2 regions of the Sphingomonas sp. GW821-FHT09E03 genome follow, and region 1 is predicted to be linked to the other one. Evidence: riboswitches for the same ligand, from Rfam matches in the RefSeq annotation. Region 1 holds a riboswitch; the other holds the start of a gene.
The links. Region 1 has a riboswitch for thiamine pyrophosphate ahead of thiC (phosphomethylpyrimidine synthase ThiC). Riboswitches for the same ligand answer to the same signal wherever they lie in the genome.
Positions count from the first base shown of each region.

Region 2: another riboswitch for thiamine pyrophosphate. It lies ahead of AC07M8_RS12700 (TonB-dependent receptor); the one in region 1 lies ahead of thiC (phosphomethylpyrimidine synthase ThiC).

Region 1 is NZ_JBWKOS010000002.1:401,595-410,860, reverse strand. Features, by position in the region: gene AC07M8_RS06275 (ferritin-like domain-containing protein) at 1-264, shown strand, start outside; gene AC07M8_RS06270 (ferritin-like domain-containing protein) at 470-1,471, shown strand; gene AC07M8_RS06265 (ferritin-like domain-containing protein) at 1,534-2,520, shown strand; TPP riboswitch at 2,617-2,706, shown strand; gene thiC (phosphomethylpyrimidine synthase ThiC) at 2,778-4,622, shown strand; gene AC07M8_RS06255 (GNAT family N-acetyltransferase) at 4,693-5,172, shown strand; gene AC07M8_RS06250 (DMT family protein) at 5,419-5,757, shown strand; gene AC07M8_RS06245 (hypothetical protein) at 5,870-6,280, shown strand; gene AC07M8_RS06240 (DUF3833 family protein) at 6,389-6,892, shown strand; gene AC07M8_RS06235 (pyridoxamine 5'-phosphate oxidase family protein) at 6,916-7,347, opposite strand; gene AC07M8_RS06230 (alkylphosphonate utilization protein) at 7,416-7,715, opposite strand; gene AC07M8_RS06225 (S41 family peptidase) at 7,788-9,239, opposite strand.
Region 2 is NZ_JBWKOS010000004.1:477,091-486,356, reverse strand. Features, by position in the region: gene AC07M8_RS12720 (beta-glucosidase) at 1-289, shown strand, start outside; gene AC07M8_RS12715 (ROK family transcriptional regulator) at 398-1,642, shown strand; gene AC07M8_RS12710 (hypothetical protein) at 1,789-2,223, shown strand; gene AC07M8_RS12705 (beta strand repeat-containing protein) at 2,520-6,788, shown strand; TPP riboswitch at 6,903-7,012, shown strand; gene AC07M8_RS12700 (TonB-dependent receptor) at 7,045-9,266, shown strand, end outside.

The DNA.
Region 1 (9,266 bases):
ACGCCGAGTCTGCGGACGATCGCAGGTCAGATCAGCGACGCACGCGACAGCCTGGATGGCTCCACCGATCTCGACCAGGGGATCGTGGCAACCGACACCACCATGTCCAACCTCGTGCCGACCGATGCCAACGGCATCGCCTTCAGCCGGACGCCGGGGCAGGTGCTCAACATCGTCTATCTGTCCAAGTCGGCGCTTGCCGCAGGCGGGTTCTTCCCCGCTGGTGTCAACGGCACGATCAAGGCCAGCGCCGCCAGCGGCTGACGCTGGCCCTGCCAGCCGATGCTTCCCCAAGCGGCCGCTCTGTCCCCCCGGCAGAGCGGCCGTTTTTTGTCGTGCGTCTGCGAAACGGCGTTGATCCGCGGCGACATAGGGCGACACGTTGTGCAAAGGGTTGACGCGCCGGGGTGGATGCGGAACGGCAGCACCGGCGCCAGCTTCATCGCGCCCGGCAGGGGAGACCTGAGTAATGACCGACAGCGTACATCTGATCGAGGCCCTCGACGCCCGCGTAAAGCGGCGCGAGCAACGCCGCGACTTCTTCAAGTCGGCGCTCGGCGCCGTGGCGGTTACCGCCGCCGGCGCCACCGCGCTGTCGCTGGCCGATCGCGCCGCCGCTCAGACCGTCACCTATACCGACGCCGACGTGCTCAACTTCGCGCTCAACCTCGAATATCTCGAGGCGCAATTCTACGCTTATGCCGTCACCGGCACCGGACTGGCCGCCGCGCAGCTCACCGGCGCCGGCACCCAGGGCGCGGTATCCGGCGGTCGCGCCGTCGACTTCAGCAGCGATCCCGTCACCGGCCGCTACGCGCGCGAGATCGCCGCTGACGAGGCCGCGCATGTCGCCTTCCTGCGTTCCACGATCGGCAGCACCGCCGTCGCCATGCCCGCGATCGATATTTCGGCGAGCGCCACCGGTGCCTTCTCGGCCGCGGCGCGTGCGGCCGGCCTGGTCGGCGCCGGGGTCGCCTTCGATCCTTATGCCAGCCCCGAGAATTTCCTGCTCGCCGCCTTCATCTTCGAGGATGTCGGCGTCACCGCCTATAAGGGCGCCTCGCCGCTGATCACCAACAAAACCTATCTCGAGGCGGCCGCCGGCATCCTTGCGGTGGAGGCCTATCATGCCGCAACCATCCGCACCGCGCTCTACACCAAGGGCCTGGCAACGCCGTCGCTGATCACCTCGGCGACCGCGATCTCGGACGCGCGCGACAAGCTCGACGGCGGCACCGATATCGATCAGGGCATCACCGCCGGCTCGACGACCATCACCAACGCGGACGCGACCACGACGACGCTTGCCGTGTCCAACATCTCGCCGCTCGACGCCAATGGCATCGCCTATTCACGCACGCCCGGCCAGGTGCTCAACATCGTGTATCTGACCAGCGCCGCCGCGAGCCTGGGCGGGTTTTTCCCCGCCGGCGTCAACGGCACCATCAAGCAGAGCGCCGCCTCGGCCTGACGGCAGGGCATCAGCCCGCCTGTCCAGGCCCTTCACGCGTAAGAGTTAGGGGAGTTTACCCGATGACCGATAGTCCGACCAACCAGGTGCTCGATGCGATCGCGGCGCGCCGCGCTGAACGCCGCAATTTCCTCCGCTATGCCGGCGGCGCCACCGTCGCGGCCGGCGGCCTGTCGCTGCTCGCCGCTTGCGGCGGCGATGGCAACGACACCGTCACGCCGACGCCGACACCCACTGCCACCACCGGCGTGAGCGACATCGACACGCTCAATTTTGCGCTCAATCTCGAGTATCTGGAGGCGCAATTCTACAGTTTCGCCGCCTTCGGCACCGGGCTTGCCGCCACCTACACCACCGGCGCCGGCACCCTCGGCACCACCACCGGCGGTGCCGCGGTGAAGTTTACGGACCCGCTGGTCGCGCAATATGCCCGCGAGATCGCGCTCGACGAGGCGCAGCACGTGCTGTTCCTGCGCACCACGCTCGGCGGCGCCGCAGTCGCAATGCCCGCGATCAACATCGCCGGCGACGCCACCGGTGCCTTTACTGCCGCCGCCCGCGCGTCCGGCGCGATCGGCGCCAACGACGTGTTCAACCCCTATGCCAGCGACGAGAACTTCCTGCTCGCCGCCTATCTGTTCGAGGACGTCGGGGTCTCGGCGTACAAGGGCGCGGCGCCGCTGATCAACAGCAAGATCTACCTCGAGGCCGCGGCCGGCATCCTCGCCGCCGAAAGCTATCATGCCGGGCTGATCCGCTCGGTGCTGTATCGCAAGGGCATCGAGACGCCGACGCCGTCGCTGCTCACCATTGCCCAGCAGATCAGCGACGCGCGCGACAGCCTGGATGGCAGCACCGACATCGATCAGGGAATCGGCGACGCGACCACCGCCAACATCGTCCCCAGCGACGCCAACGGCATCGCCTACAGCCGCTCGACCGGCCAGGTGCTCAACATCGTCTATCTCAACAAGGCCGCGGTCGGCTCGGGCGGGTTCTTCCCCTCGGGGCTCAACGGCAACGTCCGCACGTCGGCCGCCAGCGGCTGAGGCGCCTGCCTGCCAAGACGACCGGGGCCGCGCCAGCGATGGTGCGGCCCTTTTTCGTTGCCCCGCCGTGCTCGTCGCGCTTATGTTGGCGCCCTTCCCCGGGGGAGCGCTGCCACGGCGCTTGAGAGGGGGGCACGAGCCCCCGACCCGCTGAACCTGATCCGGTTGATACCGGCGTAGGGAGGGCGAGACCGCAGCCAGTCCAACGGACAGGCGAGGACCCAAGCCCGGCTTACGGCGCTTGGAGATTTGCCGACATGCCTGACATTGCTGCACCGACCGAGATCGGCATCACCACCGGCCCGATCCGCGGCTCGAAGAAGATTCACGTCGGTCCGCTTGGCGTGGCGATGCGCGAGGTTCACCTCGATCCCTCGTCCGGCGAGCCGCCGTTGCGGGTCTACGACCCCTCGGGGCCCTATACCGATCCCGATGCGCGCATCGACATCATGGCCGGCCTGCCGCAGCGTCGCCGCGCGTGGATCGAGGCGCGGGGCGATGTCGTGCCCTATCATGCGCGCGAGATCCGGCCGGAAGACAATGGTCAGTTCGGCCCCGATCGCTCGGGCGGGGTGCCGCAATTTCCGAACCCGGTGAAGCGTCCGCTGCGCGCTCGCGCCGGCGGCAACGTCAGTCAGATGCACTATGCCCGCCGCGGCATCATCACCCCCGAGATGGAATATGTCGCCACCCGCGAAAACCTCGGCCGCGAGCGGCTGCGCGACCATGCACGCGACGGCGAGAGCTTCGGCGCCGCCATCCCCGATTACGTCACCCCCGAGTTCGTCCGCGACGAGGTCGCCCGCGGCCGCGCGATCATCCCCAGCAACATCAACCACCCCGAATCCGAGCCGATGGCGATCGGCCGCAACTTCCTGGTCAAGATCAACGCCAACATCGGCAACTCCGCGGTCGCGAGCAACGTCGCCGCCGAGGTCGACAAATTGGTCTGGTCGATCCGCTGGGGCGCTGACACGGTGATGGACCTTAGCACCGGCCGCAACATCCACGACACGCGCGAATGGATCATCCGCAACAGCCCCGTGCCGATCGGCACCGTGCCGATCTACCAGGCGCTCGAAAAGGTCGGCGGCATCGCCGAGGAGCTGACCTGGGAGATCTTCCGCGACACGCTGATCGAGCAGGCCGAGCAGGGCGTCGACTATTTCACCATCCATGCCGGCGTCCGCCTCCCCTACATTCCGATGACAGCGAAGCGCGTCACCGGCATCGTCAGCCGCGGTGGCTCGATCATGGCGAAATGGTGCCTGGCGCATCACCGCGAGAGCTTCCTCTACGAGCGGTTCGACGAGATCACCGAGATCATGAAGGCCTATGACATTGCCTACAGCCTCGGCGACGGCCTGCGCCCTGGCTCGATCGCCGACGCCAATGACGAGGCGCAGTTCAGCGAGCTCTACACGCTCGGCGAGCTTACCCACCGTGCGTGGGCGAGCGACGTCCAGGTGATGATCGAAGGCCCCGGCCATGTGCCGATGCACAAGATCAAGGAGAACATGACCAAGCAGCTCGCGGTTTGCGGCGAGGCGCCCTTCTACACGCTCGGGCCGCTCACCACCGACATCGCACCGGGCTACGACCATATCACCAGCGGCATCGGCGCGGCGATGATCGGCTGGTACGGCACTGCGATGCTCTGTTACGTCACCCCCAAGGAGCATCTCGGGCTGCCCGACCGCGACGACGTCAAGGTCGGCGTCGTCACCTACAAGCTCGCGGCCCACGCCGCCGATCTCGCCAAGGGTCATCCAGCGGCCAAGCTGCGCGACGACGCCCTCAGCCGCGCGCGATTCGATTTCCGCTGGCGCGACCAGTTCAACCTCAGCCTCGATCCCGACACCGCCGAGCAGTATCACGACCAGACGCTGCCGGCCGAAGGCGCCAAGACCGCGCATTTCTGCTCGATGTGCGGGCCGAAGTTCTGCTCGATGAAGATCACCCAGGAGGTGAGGGAATTCGCGGCGAAGCAGAATGCGCCGGTGGAGACGTTCGTCGCGGCCGAGGAGGCCGAGGCCGGCATGGCGGGAATGAGCGAACGGTTTCGCGAGCAGGGCGGCGAGGTGTATCTGCCGGCGGCATGAGGCATCTGCCGTGGACCGGGGCCAACGCCGGCGGCTTTCCGCGACGGCCGCCGCTCGCTAGACCGGGCTGATGCCGATCATCCTCCCCTATTCCGACGATCTCGCCCCCGCCTTCCGCGCGATCAACGCCGCGTGGATCGCCGACATGTTCGTGCTCGAGCCGCATGACGAGCATGTCCTCGCCCATCCGCGCGAGGCGATCGTCGACGAGGGGGGCGTGATCCTGTTCGCCGCGGTGCCTGAGCACGGCGTGGTCGGCACCGGTGCGCTGATGCCGCTCGCGCCGGGCGTGGTCGAGCTCACCAAGATGGGGGTCCGCGCCGAAGCACGCGGCGCGAAAGTGGGCGAGGCGCTGCTGTCGGCGCTGATCGAGCGGGCCCGCGCCATGCCCGGCATCGAGACGCTGTTCCTGCTCACCAGCAGCAAATGCCAGGCGGCGATCCACCTGTATGAGAAAGCGGGCTTCGTCCACGATGCCGCGATCATGGCCGCCTACGGCGCCACCTATGCGCGCTGCGACGTTGCGATGCGCTATCCGCTGAACGGCTGATGGAAGCGCCGGCGCCACGGCGGCCGGCAAAGCATCCAACACGCGGCCACTGACGCTGTCCTACACTGTCGTGCCGCGTCACGCTGGCGCGCATGACCGATCCTGCATCTTGGCAGCGCGGCTTGCGCGATCAATGCAGCACGGGAAACGCTCGCCCGCGATCGTTGCCGTCCTGTCTCTCAACTTCCTCAACTTGTCTTCTGCGTCACTGCTGTCCGTCCACGCCGCGGCCGCTACACTGGCGCCATGCCAACGATCCTGCTGCTCACCTTGTCCAACCTGTTCATGACCACCGCTTGGTACTGGCACCTCAAGGGCGGGATGGCGAAGCCGCTGCCGCTGGTGATCGCGATCAGCTGGGGCATCGCCTTGTTCGAATATTGCCTGGCGGTGCCTGCCAACCGCCTCGGCTACACCGCCGGCTGGAGCGCGGCGCAGCTCAAGGTGACGCAGGAAGTGATCGCGCTGCTGATCTTCGGCGTGTTCATGGTCGCGGTGCTCGGCGAGCCGCTGACCTGGCGCCACGCCGCCGCCTTTGCCTGCCTCGTCGGGGCGGTGGCGTTCCTCTTCGTTGGCCGCGGCTGACCGGGAGAGATGGCTCCATTCCGGACCGTCATGATGGACATATCGCGCCGGTCGGGAGCAGGATGACGGCGGCGCTGGTCGCTGCCAGCCATCACCGATCCGGGGGGAGCCGATGATCGTTCGCCTGATGCTCTACGGTGCTGCTGCCGTGGTCGCGGCCTCCGTCAGTACCTCCAGCGCCGTCGCGGTTCCAGGCGACAAGCCGGATTTCTCGGCGGTGACGTCGGTGGCCGCCGCCAAGCGGCTCGCCAAGACCGGGGCGCTGGTGCCGGTGTTCGTCTTCCCGGTCGAGCTGGGTGGCCCCGACGAGGCAGTGAACATCGTCTATGTGCCCCCTGCCATCCGCTATACCATGACCAAGGTGATCAGCACGCTACGCCGCTTCACCAAAGAAGGGCTGATCGATCACATGTCCGTCGAGCCCGATTATCGCGGCGCCAGTGTCGTCCCCACCGCGCTCCATTATCACGCCACCAGCCACGGCAAGCCCGGCAGCATCGAACCAACGATCAAAATCTGGTAGCCTGCCGGGTGACCAGACGCGCAACGCCGTCGCCATCGACCAACGGTAGTGCTACGGGCCCGCTTGTCCGCCACGCATTCCGCGCCGCGGCCTGGCGTTGCGGTGAATATGGCATTGATCCTTATGGCACCGCTCCTGCTCGCAGCCGCGCCTGCGCCGGCCGCTACCCCACCCGCGGCAGCGGAGACGCCCACGCTCGATCTGATCCACTTCTTCACCGGCACCACGGAGAGCGATGGCGAGCTATCGGTCGCCTTCCGCGCCGACAAGCAGGTGCGGGTCCATGGCCGTGGCCGGGTGGAACCCGACGGCAGCCTGGTGCTCGAACAGGACATCGAGCAGACCGGCAAGTCGGTGCGACACCGCGTCTGGCGGCTGCGCGCCACCGGCAATGGCCGCTACACCGGCACGCTGACCGGCGCGAGCACGCCGATCAGCGGCGAAACAGTCGGCGGTCGCGTCCACCTCACCTTCAAGGAAAAGCACGGCTACCCGGTCGAGCAATGGCTGACGCTCAACCCGGGCGGCCGCTCGCTACGCAACGAGTTGCGGGTGCGCCGCTTCGGCATCACCTTCGGCTCGCTCGACGAGACCATCCGCAAGACCGACTAGACCGCCGGTTGCGGCAGGCGCGGTCAGAGGCTCACCTCGCCCTCATCCTCGCCATCCCAATAATGCGCGCGCTCGGCGTGGACGCGGATCAGCACCAGCCCCGGCGTCGCGGCGCCGTCGGGCCACCAGCGTTTTAGATCCTCGGTCCAATGCGCCTCGAACTGCGCGCGGTCGCGGATCAGTTCGGCGCGGCCTTCGATCGCGACAAAGAAGGGGCGCAAGCCCAGCATTCCGGCCTTGCCCTGGAAGCTCAGCCCGACTTGGGGATCGGCCTCGATGTCGGATACCATCCGGGTGGTTTCATCGGAGAAGAACCAGCTGTCGCCATCGAAGGCAACATCGCGGTTGTTGCTCATCGGCCGGGCGCCGATCGCGCCGCCGGTGGTGCGGGTGTTGAGCATCGCGAAATCGATGTCGCGCATCGCCTCGGCGAGATCGGACAGGGTCTTGACCATGGTGCGGTTCCTCTCGTTATCCGCGCTCAACGCCCGTTGCCGCCCGGAGGCTCCCGCCGCGTCCGCGATCAGCGCTTGCGCACGAACTCGGCGCGCAGCACCAGCCCCTTGATCCCGTCGAACCGGCAGTCGATCTCCTGCGCATCGCTCGTCAGCCGGACCGCTTTAATCAGCGTGCCGCGCTTGAGCGTCTGGTTGGCCCCCTTCACCTTGAGGTCCTTGATCAGCGTGACCTGGTCGCCGTCGGCGAGCAGATTGCCGACGGAGTCGCGCACCTCCAGCCCTTCGGCTGCGGCGGCAGCGGGCGCATCGGCGGCGTTGATCCATTCGCCGCTGGCCTCGTCATAGATGTAATCGTCGTCGCTCACCGCCTGGCTCCTTCGCGGCGGCGTAGAGCAGGGCGGGCCGGCGCCGTCCACCACCGCGCCGGCGACACCAACTCAGAACAGCCCGGGCACCTCGCGCTGCGCGGTGCTCGCCGCCATCGGCATCAGCAGGTCGCGACGGCCCGCGCCGCTGCGCAGCGACGCGGTGGTGGCATCGGTGCTGGCGGTGATCCGGGTGCAGCTCTTGCCCTCGAGGAAGTCGAGCGCCGAGCGGGTCGAGGCCTCGCGCGGGTCACCGAGCGGATAGCCAATGTCGTCGGCGGCCTGGCAGCTCGCCTCCACGGTATTGGCAAGCCCGGTGTAATAGGCGCCTTGGCGGTTGGCGTTCTGAAGCGAGAAGGCGATGACCCGCAGCCGATCGTCGCACGAGGCCTTGTCGAGCGCGATCTGGCCGACCGGCTTGCCATAGGTGTTGGTGCCGATCAGCGCCGCATTGGCGTGGAGATAGGGGATCGCCGCGGCGATCACGAGCTCGCTGGCCGAGGCGGTGCCGGCGGTGCCGATGAAGGCAACCCTGGTGGGCGCGATCGACTCCGCTTGCGGCTGGAAGGTACGGGTTTCGTTCTCCGCCGCCTTTTCGGGCCGGAAGGTCATGTAATCGAACACCTCGCTCGTCGAGCGATTGGCACCCATCAGATCGCCCATCAGCTGCGCGATCGAGATCAGCCCGCCGCCATTGTAGCGGAAATCGACGATGACGTTGGTGATTCCGGCGGCCTTGAACCGCGCGAAGGCGGCGCGCAGCGCCGGATCGGCGGTGCTGATGAAGGTGCGCAGATTGACGTAGCCATATTGCTGGCCGCCATCGTTGATGACTTGCGCGCCGTATCGGCTCGACACCGGGGCGAGCGAGAAATCGGTTTTGGCAAGAGTGACGTTGCGGGTGCCTGCCGCGTCGCTGATCCGCAGCACCCGGCTGGTGCCCGTGGCGTCGGGGCCGAGCGCCGTCGTCAGCCCGGCGGTGCCGCTTGCCGCGACGATGCTGCTTACCGTCTTGAGATCGCTGGCACTGGTGCCGATCGCCAGGATCTCGGCACCCCGATCGATCCCCGCTGCCAACGCGGGGGCGCCTTCGAACGACTCAATGACGAACAAGCGCGACTGGGTAGAGTCGACACCAAGGCGAATACCGAAACCGGCGCTGGAGCCGGAATCATAATAGGCATTCTCCTCGGCGATCGAGGTCAGATAGGTGAAGAACCGGTCCTTGCCCTGGCCGCGCGCCGTCGCGGTAAGCGCGTCGACATAGCCGCCGACATCCGCATAGGGGCTCGGATCGAGGCTGGTCGGCAGCGTCTCCGGGAACAGATACCATTCCTTGAGCTGCGCCGCGGCCCAATCCTGGCGCTCGCGCAGGCTGCACCCCGCCGCCACCGGCTGCGACGGCAGGGCATTGCCGCCACCGCCGGTTGGCGTGCTCGCCATCGTATCGCCGGCACCACCGCCGCCACACCCCGACAGCATCGCCGTCAACGCCAATACCGCCCCGAACCGCCGGAATTTCATGATTTTTTTCTCTCCCCGGCCACCACA
Region 2 (9,266 bases), on a different contig from region 1:
CGGCGCGGTGCAGGGCAAGGCGGTACCGCAGGTCTATGTCGCCGGTGCCGGCTGGGAGGCGCCGCGCCGGCTCGGCGCCTTCACCAAGGTCGATCTCGCGCCGGGCGCGAGCCAGCAGGTTTCGGTGTCGATCGATCCGCGCCTGCTCGCGACCTTCGACGTCGCCTCGCACAGCTGGAAGATCGCCGCCGGCACCTACACGGTCAGTCTCGCCGCCTCGGCCGCCGAGCCGGTCGCATCCACCAAGGTCCAGGTCGCTGCGGCGACGCTGCCGGGCAGCGCGCGCTGAGCGGCTGACGCGCATGCATGCGGTGGCACAATCGCCGCCGCAGGCATATGCTAGCGGGGCCGGCACTTTGCTGGCAGATCGGTTGCCTGACAGCGGAGTGACAGGCAGGTGAACTTTTCGGACTTCGACTCGATGGGAAACGGCGGCGTCACCGCCGACGAACGGGCGGTGCGGCTCGGCCCCAGCCTGTCGGGCACCAATCTGGCGCGAGCCGGCGATTACAACCAGCGGCTGGTGCTGCAGGTCATCCGCCGCCATCCGGACATCACCCGGGTCGAGATCGCGGCGCTGACCAATCTCACCGCGCCGACCATCGCCAACATCACCGGGCGGCTGTTCGAGGCCGATCTGATCGTCGATGCCGGCCGACGCACCGGCGGCCGTGGCCAGCCCGCAGTGCGGCTGCGGATCAAGCCCGATGGTTGCTTTGCGATCGGCCTCAACATTGATCGCGACCATGTCACTCTGGTGTCGCTCGATCTTGCCGGCAACGTCCGCTCGCGCTTCACCCGCCAGGCCGCCTTCGCCATGCCCGAGGATGTGGTGGCGATGATCCAAGCCGGTATTGCCGAGATCCGCCGCACCGGCGCCATCGCGATGGACCGCGTGCTCGGCGTCGGCGTCGCGCTGCCCGACGATCTCGGCCGCGTCGCGCTGCCGCATCGGCCCGACGGCTATGAGCGCTGGAGCGAGGTCAACCTTCAGGCGCTGCTTGCCGACGTGGTGCCGTGGTCGATCCACATCGACAATGATGCCGCCGCCGCCGCGATCGGCGAGGCGCAGTTCGGCAGTGGCCACGATCACGCCAGCTTTTTCTACATTCTGGTCAGCGCCGGTCTGGGCGGCGGGGTGGTGATCGACGGCGCTTATTATCGCGGCGCGGGCGCGCGCAGTGGCGAGATCGGCTTCCTGCCCTTGAATGGCGGCAAAGGCGGTGGCGAGGGGCGGGTGCTGCAGGATGTGGTGTCGCTGTCCGCGCTTGCCGAGCGGCTCGAAGAGGCGGGAGTGCTGCCAGCGGATCTCGATCCGCTCGAGCCGTTTCCGCCGAGCTTCGCGGGGCCGGTCGCCGCCTGGGTGGATGATGCGTCGAGCGCGCTGGTGCCGGCACTGATCGCGGTCAATTGCCTGATCAACCCGGCCGCGGTGCTGGTCGGTGGGCGACTGCCCGATGAGGTGCTCGACAGCCTGTCCAGCGAGACCTACCGCAAGCTGCTCCAGGCCGCGCCCGCCTTGCCCGCCGCTGCGCCGATGCGCCGCGCCACCCTGTCGCGTGACGCGCCGGCGGTGGGAGCGGCAATCCTGCCGTTCCTCGATCGCATCCTTCCGTCGGACGCGATTCTCATCAAGAGCTGAGATCCGTCGCGGCATTTTCTGATCTTTTCTGCTCGGCAGCGTCGTTAACCATCAGAATTGCTGATCAATTTGGGTCGATTGCGACCACCCGCCGATCCCGGCTGTTTCCCGATCAAGTGTCAGAAAAACACAAGAGGAGGACTGATATGGGGGCCATGCTCGGCGGGAAGTGGAAGCCGCAACGGCTCGGCTTCGCTGTGGCGGAAGACGGTCAGATAGATGTTGCCGCGGCGGCGCGGGCGACGGTGGCGATGCGCCGCCATCTCGGTGCGTCCTTGCCCGAGGGTTTTCTCTACGATCCGGTGTTCGACATCCTGCTCACCCTCTGCGTCGCCGAGGCCGATGGGCGGACGATGAACGAGGATGACCTCTGCCAGATCGCCCAGGCCGCGCCCAACAGCACCCGCCGCTGGATCGCGGCGCTGCTCGGCGCGGCGCTGATCCGCGAGGAGGGCCGCCGGTTTCATCTCACCGAACGCGCCCGCGCGATGATCGAGCAGGCATTGTCGGACCATCCACGGCAGGAACGCATGTCGCATGGCGGCCGTCATCAGGAGGCGGGCTTGAGCGGCGGCGGGTAGCCGCATGATGAGATGATCAACGGGAACGTTCGCCGGCTTGCCAATGAAGCGGCGTAAAGCGCGATCTGGTGTAAAGCATAAGCTTTGTCCCAGGTCGCTAAAAGTCGTTGCCAGTAAGAATACAAAAGTAGTTCTTATCGGGAAACTATTACGCCAGTAGTTACTACTACAACTCACTCCAATTCTGTCGCGATTAAAAGTACAGCATTTACTTGAGGTTAACACCCAGAGGCCAACTTTATCATCAAGGACGCACGCTGCGCTCCTGGATAATCAGTAGCTGAAAGGGAGTGACCGTGAAGAACAATCTGAGGAACGGTGTCAGCCGCATCGCCACATCGTGGATGCTCGCACCGGTCGCCATCATCGGCGCCGGGCTGGTCACGCCGGCGCCTGCCGAGGCACAATTGCTGTGCCTGCCGGGCACCGGAATCAACATCCTCTGCTCGACCAACCCGGTCGCCGCTGATCCGGCCAACCCTGGGGCCCCGGTTCCGACCGCACCCGTGCCGATCCTCGGGCCGGCGGTGGTGACGTTGCTCGCCGGCGTGAACTCCAACACCGGCATCGACTTCACGACCATCGGCACCGGCGCCGACCTCACGCTGACACCGGTCGCTACTGCAGTGGTGAACACCGTCAACCAGCCGGCGCTGGCGCTTACCGCCGGCGGCGGCATCGACGCCCGGATCACCAGCCTCGTCACCAGCGGCACCGGCGCGACCGGCGCACTGCTCCGCGCCGTCGACGACGTGCTGTTCATCGTCGACGATGTCGTCTCCACCGTCGGCGACAATGCGCCCGGCATCGACATCCAAGGCGGCCGGGTGACGGTCAACGCCACCGACATCCTCACTGCCGGCAACAATTCGAACGGCGTACAGCTCGTCACCCTGTCAGGTCCCGCGCTGCTCACCGCGGATCTGATCGACACCTCGGGCAATCTCTCCACCGCTGCGTTGATTCGCGCTGCCGGCAACGTCGATCTCGACGTCGGCGTGCTGCGTACCGCCGGCGGCCAGGCATTGGGGCTAGACATCGCCACCGATCCGGCCGCCTGCGTGCTGCTCGGCAACGGCGGCTGCAGCGTCACCGCCGCGGCCGATCAGATCACCACCAACGGCTTCGGCGGCATCGGCGCGCTGATCACCGCCGCCGCCCCGGTCGCACTCAACATCGGCGTGCTCCAGACCAACGGCGACCAGGCCGCCGGGATCAGCCTCGTTGCCGATCCCACAGTGTGCGCGACGCTGGGTGTCGGCGCCTGCGACAGCAACTTCACCGTCGGCAGCCTCATCACCAACGGAGGCGACGCGCCGGGGGCGCTGATCCGCGCGGCGGGCAATGTCACCGGCTCGATCGACCTGCTCCAGACCAACGGCGCCCGCGCCATCGGCCTCGATCTCGCCTCCGACCCGGACGCCTGCGTGCTGCTCGGCGCCGGCGCCTGCGGCAACGCGTTCAACATCGGCCAGCTCACCACCTCGGGCGCCGGCGCCACCGGCGTCCTTGCCCGCGTCGTCGGCCCGACCACTGGGCGCATCGGCTTGCTGGAAACGGCGGGAGATGGCGCCAACGGTATCGACATCGCTGCCGATCCGGCCGCCTGCGTGCTGCTCGGCAGCGGCGCCTGCGACATCGACCTCGCTGCTGACCGGGTGACGACGACCGGCAATGGCGCGCTCGGCGTACTGATCAACGCACCTGCCTCGATCCTCGCGACGCTCGGCGCGGTCAGCACCAGCGGCGACGATGCCACTGCGGTCAGCATCATCACCAATCCTGCCGTCTGCCTGGTGCTCGGCCCGGGCGCCTGCGCGGTCGACGTCGTCACGGGGCCGATCGATACCGGCGGTGACAATTCGGACGGTGTCGACGTCGATGGCGGCAACGATCCGATCACGGTGGGCACCGGCGATGTTAATACCGGCGGCGACGAGTCGGATGGCGTCGAGGTGGTCGGCCAAGGTCCGATCGATGTCACTACCGGCAACATCACCACGGACGGCGACGGCTCCAGCGGCGTGATCGTCGATGGCGGCGCTGGCCCCATCACTGTCGTCACCGGCGACGTGACTACCGGCGGCGATGGCTCCGACGGCGTCGATGTGAGCGGCGACGGCCCGATCGATGTGTCCACCGGCGATGTCGCCACCGGCGGCGATGGTTCCACCGGCGTGATCGTCGATGGCGGCGCCGGCCCCATCACCGTCGTCACCGGGGATGTCACGACCGGCGGCAATGGTTCGCCGGGTGTCGACGTCAGCGGTGATGGCACGATCGGTGTCACCACCGGCGATGTGGCCACCGGCGGCACCGGCTCGACCGGTGTCGCTGTTGCCGGCGGAACCGGGCCCGTCACGGTCTCGACCGGCGACGTCAGCACCGGCGGCACCGATGCGACCGGTGTCGCGGTCACCGGCACCGGACCCGTCACCGTTTCGATCGGCGACGTGGCAACGGTCGCCGACGGCTCGGCAGGCACGGTGATCGGCGGCGGCGACGGCCCGATCAACGTCACCTTCGGCAATGTCGTTACCGCCGGTGCGGATGCGCGCGGCGTGGATGTCGCCGGCCACGGGCCGATCACCGTCGCCGGATCGAGCATCACCACCGGCGGCGACCGGTCGGACGGGCTCGTTATCGCCGGTGGGGCCGGTCCGGTGGCGGTCACCGTCGGCGCGGTCACCACCGACGGCGCCGATGCCGATGGCATTGCGGTCACCACCACCGGCGGCGATCAGTCGATCACGGCCGGGCCGGTGACGGTTCGAGGCCCGCGCAGCAACGGCATCCTCGCCGACGCCGCCGGGTGCAACACGGTGGCGATCACCGCCTTAGGTGCCGTCACCGCCGCACAAGGAACTGGCATCGCCGCGACCAGCGGGTGCGGTGTGACGATCACGACCGCCACCGGTGCGGCGATCTCCGGCCAGGCGGCAGGGATCGACGTCACCTCTGGCACCGCGGCGACGATCACGCTCGGCGATGTCGTCCAGGCCACCGCCGGCCCTGCGATCAACGCCGATGGCGGCCCGGCAACGATCACCGTGGCCAGCACCGGCCGGATCAACGGCTTCGTCGATCTCACCGATGGCGACGACACGCTGACCAACAACGGCACCTTTGCCGCGGCGGGCGACAGCGCGTTCGGCGGCGGCACCGACACCTTCGTCAACGCCGGCCTGTTCGCCGTCCGCCCTGGGGCGACCACGGCAGGAGTGGTGACGCTGGTCGGCCTCGAAAGCTTCAGCAACAGCGGGCTGGTGGAGCTGCGCAACGGTGTCGCCGGCGACACGCTGACGCTGCCGGGCAACTTTGTCGGTACCGGCGCCAGCACCGTCGGCATCGACGTCGCGGTCGGCGCCGCAGGGGCGACCGCTGACCGGCTGGTGATCGGCGGTGCCGCGACCGGCAGCACCGTCGTCACGCTCCAGTCGATCGGCACCAACCCCGGCGTGCTCGTCAACAATCTGGTGGTGGTGGATGCCGGCGCCGGCAGCAGCCCGACCGCGTTCAAACTTGCCGGCGGTACGGTCGTGGACGGGCTGATCGGCTATTCGCTGGTGTTCGATCCCACCGCGGCGACCTACGGCCTCTACGGCACCCCCACCGGTCAGGCTTATGAGTTCGTCAAGCTCGGCAGCGGCGCTCGCGAGGTGTTCTACCGCGGCAGCGATGCGGTCGCAGGGCATCTGCAGACCGTCCGCGACGCCACCGCGGGCGATGCCGAGACCCCGCGCCGGGGCTCGGCCTTCTGGGCACAGATGTTCGGGTCGGTGGATCGCAACCGCGCGAGCCAGAGCTTCACCGCCTTCGGCCAGTCTGTCACCGCCGATCTTGCCCACAAGCAGGATTATTACGGCGGCCAGTTCGGGCTCGATCTCGGCAGCTTCGGCCGCAGCGGCGCGGTGTTCGGCCTCACCGGCGGCTATGCCAGTTCGACGCTCGGCTTTGTCGCCAATGCCGATCGGTTTGGCTATCAGTCGGTCAACGGCGGCGCCTATGCCGGTCTCAATGCGGGGGTCTTCTTCCTCAACGTGCTCGGCAAATACGAGCATTATTGGATCGACGTCCGCATGCCCTCGATCGGCATCCGCCAGAAGATCAACGGCAACAGCTATGGCGGCATGGCGCAGGCAGGCTTCCGCTTTGGCAGCGACCGCTTCTTCGCCGAGCCCAGCGTCGGGGTGGACTATGCCCGCTCGTCGATCGACCGGATCAACCTCGCGCCGACCACGCTCGATTTCGGCGATACCAATGGCCTGCGCGGCAAGGCCGGGCTGCGGATCGGCTCGACGATGACCTCTGGGGTGACGACGACCAGCTTCTACCTCAAGGGCGAGGCGATCCACGAGTTCAAGGGCCGCGATCGCGTCACCTTCTCGAACGGCGGCTACGATCTCGGCTTCGCCAACCCGCGGCTCGACACCTATGGTCGCGGCACGGTCGGCGTCACGATCAACACCGGCGCGCGGGTGGCAGGCTTCCTCGAGGCGTTCGGCGACGTCGGCGACGACTATAAGGGCGGCGGCGGCCGCGCGGGTCTCTCGATCAAATTCTGATCGATCCCGATCCTCAGGGCGTCCGGCAGATCGCCGGGCGCCCCTTTCGTGTCCGCACCAAGTGGCAGGCCAATCAGTTAGCGCTTCCCACCTGCGCCGCGACCGCCTAGAGCGCAGCCATCCCCGGGGGGCCGCTATCGCGCGGCTGAGAGGTGGGCTGCAGCCCATGACCCGCTGAACCTGATCCGGCTGACCCCGGCGTAGGGAGGGTTGGCGGCCGGTCCGTTGTCCCTCCGAGTGGAGTGGACACGAGACGATGGCGGATCATCCCGCAGTTCTGAATAATGGTGGCCCGCGCATCCGTTTGTCGCGCTATCTGGCGACGGGCACCGCGACCTGGATCGCGCTGCTGGCTTGCCCCGCGGCAGCGCAGACGACTGCGGCCGATCCCGCCGACATCCGCGTGATCGGTCATCCCGATCCCGAAGGGCTGCTGCCGGATCAGACCGACGCCAAGGCGGTGAGCGCGATCTCGGCGGACTTCATCACCAAGCAGGCGCCGACGCTCAACGCCTTCCAGCTCGTCAATCTGCTGCCCGGCGCCAACGTTTCGTCGAGCGATCCATACGGCTTGTCGACCAGCTCCAGCCTTACCCTTCGCGGGCTCGGCCAGGACGAGATCGGCGTGTTGATGGAGGGCGCGCCGCAGAACGACATCGGCTATTATTACGCCTATCCCGCGCAATTCGCCGATGCCGAGAATGTCCGCCAGATCGCGCTGGCGCAGGGCGCGGTGGACATCGATTCGCCCACCGTCGGCGGCGCCGGCGGGCTGCTGTCGCTGTCGCTCGACGATCCCAAGGAGCGGCCGCAGGCGCTGCTCGATCTGTCCCTCGGCGGCTATGACATGCGCCGTGCCTTCGTCCGCCTCGATACCGGCACGCTCGGCGCCACCGGGTTCAGGGCGTTCATCTCCTATTCGAACACTCGCGCCGATAATTGGCGTGGCGCCGGCTACGACCTGCGCCAGCATGTCGATGCCAAGCTGCTCGGCGAATGGGGCAACGGCAATCGCGCCAGCATCGCGGTGTCGTTTAACCAGGCCAATTCGTCGAGCTACCCCAGTCCGACGCTCGCCGACTGGCAAGCGGAAGGCCGCGGCTTCAACTACGACCGGCGCTACACCGACGGCGACACCAATTACTGGCGGCTCTATCGCGCGCCGTTCCGCAACACCTACCTTTCTGCGCCGGTTCATCTGACGCTGAACGATCGTCTGGCGCTCGACAGCACGAGCTACCTCCAGTTCGGCTACGGCAACTCGCCTTATGGCACGCAGCTCGCCACCACCGGCAACTTCCTCGGCGCCGAGGAGCTAGCCCAGCCGATCACGCTGCCCGGCGCGGTGGACGGGGTGGCGACGGTGCTCGGCAACTACACCGGCGACCAGGTCCGTGGCGGCAACGTCAGTAAGCTGACGCTGCAGGCCGGCGCGCACCGGTTCACCGCCGGGCTGTGGTTCGACTATGGCACCGACCGTGTCACCCAGTCCTACACCTCGATCGATGCCGAGGGGCGGCCGGTCGACCGCTGGGGATATCAGGACAAGGCAATCCGCACCGCTGACGGGCGCCTGCTCGCCTATGAGAACCAGCGCACCGTGACGGTCACCAAGGGCTTCTTCGTCGCCGATCGCATCGCGATCGATCCGCGCCTCACGCTCGACATCGGCTTCAAAGGCGTCGACGTGCTGCGCAACGGCCGCAACTATCTGCCCGGGCCGCAAACCGATGTCCGCCTCGACAGCTTCGCGGCGCTGCCGCGCGCGGCGGTGCATTACCAGCTCGACGACCGCCAGCAATTGTTCGCCAACATCACCACCAACTTTCGCGCTCCCAACGAGTTCACCCTCTACGACAGCTATGACGGCGGCCTGGTGTCGACGGCGGGGACCAACGCGCTCAAGAATGAATATTCGCTCTCGCAGGAGCTTGGCTATCGCTACATCGGCGCCAATCTGTCGGCGTCGGTGACCGGCTTCCACTATCATTTCCGCAATCGCCAGCTCGCGACGGTGGTCGATGTCGGCGGCGCCCAGGTCAATTCCACGCTCAACGCCGGCAGCCAGACCTCCTATGGCGTCGATGCCGAGATCGACTATCGCCCCGCCGCCGGGGTCAGCCTCTATGTGTCGGGCGAATATCTCCACGCCCGCCTCGACGACGACCTGCCGGTCGGCGACGATTACCTGCCGACCCGCGGTAAGCAGGCGGTGTCGAGCCCCACCGTCCAGCTCGGCGTCGGCGGCACCTATGACGATGGCCGGCTGTTCGGCAGCGCCGCGCTCAAATATGTCGATCGCCAATATGCCACCTTCATGAACGACGAGAGCATCAAGGGTTATGCCACGCTCGATCTGTCGGTCGGCGTCCATCTCGCGCCCTGGCTCGACGGCAAGCGTACCGATCTGCGCGTCAACGCGATCAACGTTACCGATCCGCATGTGCTGTCCGGCGTGCAGGCGGTCAGCACCAACGC